2 regions of the Cellvibrio sp. ATLC23 genome follow, and region 1 is predicted to be linked to the other one. Evidence: predicted binding sites of a transcription regulator. Region 1 holds the regulator's gene; the other holds the start of a gene.
The links. Region 1 encodes FNR, which switches genes on or off when oxygen is low (the NO sensors DNR and NnrR bind a similar motif). Its sites were predicted from a motif close to TTGATNNNNATCAA; they were not measured.
Positions count from the first base shown of each region.

Region 1 (2,209 bases):
GGTTTTGCGAATGATATCGATAAGTTTTTCTTCGTCATGTTTACTGGCAAAGTCTTCCAAATAAAATTCAATAAATACCAAGCAGATAACATCCTCCAGTGCTTGCACTTCATTGTCTCGTTTTAGGCTGCGTTTCAGCAGTAAATCTTTCACGCGCTCAATCATGCTTGTGTCGTAACCTTCCTGGGCCATGATTGCACCGGCGATTTCTCCGTGCAGCTGCGCCAAATCCAAGCGCCATTTTTTATAGCCACTGCGATCCATCGGGTAATCACTGCGCGGACTTTTCCAGCGACAGATATGCTGGCTGCGCGCGGCGAGTTGCAGTGCTTCCGATGGCGCCTCACAAAAACGATGCAATTGCGCACTCATGCGCTGTGCATAAATCCATTCTTTGGCAACGGCTTTCCCATCGACAATCTCGGTATTGGGGTCCTGTAAATTGGCGGCATCAAATGCGGCGAGAGTTTTTTCTAATCGGTTTTGGTTGGTCATTAGGGGGGCTCGTGAATAGTTTTTTTGTTCTGTTTTAGTTGCCAGATTCGCCATTGGCGATACTGCGCAGCTTATCCATGTCATTAATTACAATTTCTTTTTTATCTACTGCAATCACATCTTGTTTTTGCAGGCGAGTGAAGATGCGGCTGACGGTTTCTATGGTCAGACCTAAATAATTGCCAATGTCGGTGCGCGACATGGGTAAGCGAAACGCATTGGCGGATAATTGACGACGGCTATTGCGGCTAGAGATGCTTAAGAGTAATGCGGCAATTCGCTCTTCTGCGCTACTTTTGCTGAGCAGCGTAATGATCTGTTGATCCTGAGTGATTTCGCGGCTCATTAATTGAAAAAAATGCCGCTGTAGATTAGGAATCTGCAAGCTTAATTCTTCCATGCGATTAAACGGGATTTCGCACACGGATGCTGTTTCGAGCGCAATAACGGAATTGGTATAACGATTGTCGCCAATGCCATCCATACCCACAATTTCACCTGGCAAATAGAATCCAGTGACTTGTTCTACGCCGTTATCGTTAATGGTAATAGCCTTAACAGCGCCAGAGCGGATTGCATAAACCGAATCAAAGAGATCATTAGCGCGATACAGATAATCGCCTTTTTGTAGAGGTTTACCGCGCTGAATAATACTGTTGAGCCGGTCTATATCATCAATGTGCAAGCTAATAGGCAAGCAGATAGTATTTAATCGACAGTTGCCGCAGCTTACTTTTTTATCGTGTGGGCAGTTGGAATCCTGGGATTTTACGATTGTGTGATTCATAGTCATAACACAGAAACCTCAAGGGACCCTTATCCCTCAAGTGGATTGGGCGGGGATAGGTAGATTAAGCGATTGTTGCAGCTTTGCCATGAGGGGTAAATAGTTGATTTACATCAAGGGTATGCTCAGTGGCTGTGCGCGCACCCTTGATGAAAGATTAGTCAGCCAACGCGAGTGATGAAGCGTTCTCTGTTTGAATCCACTCCTTCGCCATGGCTTTCGCCAAACTAAAGTCCGTTTTACCTGAGCCAAGCAGCGGCATGGCTTCGATCAGCATCCAGTCGCTGGGAATAGCGAGTGCGTTTAAGCCCTGTTTTAACACCTCGGTGCGAATTTCATCTTTTGCCACGTCGGCATTGGTGATGGCGATTAGGCGTTCGCCTTTTTTCGCATCTTCGATGGCCACTACAATGACATCGATCGCATCGTTGTTGATCGCTTTTTTCAAGGCGCTTTCCACCAGTGTTAAACTCACCATCTCGCCGCCAATTTTGGCAAAACGCGAATAGCGATCCTGAATGAATAGGAAACCATCCTGATCAATTACACCTTTATCACCAGTCACATACCAACGCATATCCTGTATTTCTTTTATGGCGCTGGCCGTTTTTTCCGGATTATTTAAGTAGCCCACCATCACTTGCGCACCGCCAATTAAAATCATGCCTGCTTCACCGGTGGGCAGTTCTTGAAATGTCACAGGGTCAACAATCATGCAGCTGGAGCCGGGCAGGGGCATACCCACTGAGCCGGGGCGATTACCCGCTTGCACCTGCCAGTATTGAGTATCAATTTTATCCGGCAGATTGACGCTGGCGACCGGTGTAGTTTCCGTTGCACCATACCCTTCGTAAATCGGCAAATTAAATTTCAGATTAAAGGCCGTGCGCACTTCCTCTTGCAATTTTTCTGCACCAGCAACAACAA
Region 1 is NZ_JBXUOS010000001.1:584,069-586,277, forward strand. Features, by position in the region: gene AC2CG4_RS02365 (DUF4202 domain-containing protein) at 1-495, opposite strand, end outside; gene fnr (fumarate/nitrate reduction transcriptional regulator Fnr) at 530-1,288, opposite strand; gene AC2CG4_RS02375 (acyl-[ACP]--phospholipid O-acyltransferase) at 1,440-2,209, opposite strand, start outside.

Region 2 (2,209 bases), on a different contig from region 1:
CGTTTGATTGAAATCGCTAACGAAGTAGGCGCCGACGCGATTTCCCATGGCGCTACCGGTAAAGGTAATGACCAGGTGCGCTTTGAGCTGGGTGCCTATGCACTTAAGCCTGGCATCAAGGTAATTGCTCCATGGCGTGAGTGGGATCTGACTTCCCGTGAAACCTTGATGGCTTATTGCGAGCAGCACAATATTCCGGTTGATTTCAACAAAAAGAAAAAGTCGCCTTACTCTATGGATGCCAACCTGCTGCATATCTCCTATGAAGGTGGTGTGTTGGAAAACCCATGGACTGAAGCAGAAGATGATATGTGGCGCTGGAGTGTTTCGCCTGAAGCCGCCCCTGATCAGCCAACCTATCTTGACCTGACCTATGAGAAGGGCGATGTGGTAGCGATTAATGGCGAGCGCATGTCACCGGCTACCGTGCTGACCTATTTGAATAAAGTGGGTGGCGAGAATGGTGTTGGTCGTTTGGATATTGTTGAAAACCGCTTTGTAGGCATGAAGTCTCGCGGTTGCTACGAAACTCCTGGCGGTACCATTATGCTGCGCGCGCACCGTGCGATTGAGTCCATCACCTTGGATCGTGAAGTGGCGCATTTGAAAGATAGCCTGATGCCCAAGTATGCCGAGATGATTTACAACGGCTTCTGGTGGAGTCCCGAGCGTAAGATGATGCAAACCATGATCGATGAATCGCAAGAGTATGTGAATGGTGAAGTTCGCGTGAAGCTTTACAAAGGTGCGGTACATGTAGTTGGTCGTCGCTCGGCTGACAGTTTGTTCGATGAAAAGGTTGCAACCTTTGAGGATGATGCTGGCGCATACAACCAAAAAGACGCGGAAGGCTTTATTAAACTAAATGCCTTGCGCATGCGTATTGCTGCAAACAAAGGCCGTATTCTCAAGTAAGGTATGAAAAAACCGCCCCTGTTCAAGGGGCGGCTCACAGATTAGTAGCCCATTGTTGTTCTATTGATCAAAGTCGCTGCGTTCGCGGTAAAGAGCGCATAAATAATTTGATAAATATCAATCCTACATCGACAAGGGTGAGACAAACTGCCGCTCATCAGGCAGAATGCCGCACCAAAAGTAGGGTTATAGGGTTGTCAAATTGCCGTGTAAGTCCGGGCGATAAATAGCGCTGACAGAGACAAAAAGTTTTCATTTTCTTTTAAGTAATAGGAAAGTCCTATGGGTAGTCATGCGGTAGTAGCTGGAGATCCTCCGGCATACGACTTCGATATAGTGCGCAAATTCTCCATTATGACCATTGTTTGGGGCATATTTGGGATGGGAATTGGTGTTCTTATCGCTTCTCAATTGGTTTGGCCGGGTCTCAATGATCTGCTTCAACCATACACCAGCTTCGGTCGCTTGCGTCCGTTGCACACTAACGCAGTTATTTTTGCATTCGGCGGTTGTGCGCTTTTTGCTACCTCTTATTACGTGGTTCAGCGCACCTGTCAGACTACATTGTTTGGTGGTTGGTTAGTTCCATTCACCTTCTGGGGCTGGCAGGCTGTTATCGTTTTGGCAGCAATCACCTTGCCTCTGGGCATGACCTCGGCAAAAGAGTACGCCGAGCTGGAATGGCCAATCGATATTTTGTTAGCACTGGTGTGGATCTCTTACGCGATTGTGTTCTTTGGCACTATCGTTAAGCGTAAAACCTCGCATATTTATGTGGCCAACTGGTTCTACGGCGGTTTTATTGTGACCGTAGCGGTGCTGCACATCGTTAACAGTGCCGCGATTCCCGTTACTCTAACCAAATCTTATTCCGCCTATGCGGGTGCCGCTGATGCGATGGTGCAGTGGTGGTATGGTCACAACGCGGTAGGTTTTTTCCTCACCGCAGGTTTCCTCGGCATGATGTACTACTTTGTACCCAAGCAAGCTGGCCGCCCGGTTTACTCTTATCAATTATCTATCGTTCACTTCTGGGCGCTGATCTCACTGTACATTTGGGCGGGCTCGCACCACTTGCATTATTCCGCATTGCCGGATTGGACCCAGTCGTTGGGTATGGTGATGTCCTTAATTCTGCTCGCGCCAAGCTGGGGCGGTATGATCAACGGGATTATGACTCTGTCAGGAGCCTGGCATAAGCTGCGCACCGACCCTACCTTGCGTTTCCTTGTCGTTGCTCTTTCTTTCTATGGTATGTCTACCTTTGAGGGCCCGATGATGGCCATCAAAAACG
Region 2 is NZ_JBXUOS010000014.1:39,744-41,952, reverse strand. Features, by position in the region: gene AC2CG4_RS18450 (argininosuccinate synthase) at 1-915, shown strand, start outside; gene ccoN (cytochrome-c oxidase, cbb3-type subunit I) at 1,198-2,209, shown strand, end outside.
Region 2: ccoN (cytochrome-c oxidase, cbb3-type subunit I) is a predicted target of FNR. The motif match lies at 1,023-1,036, and genes of this name have one in related genera.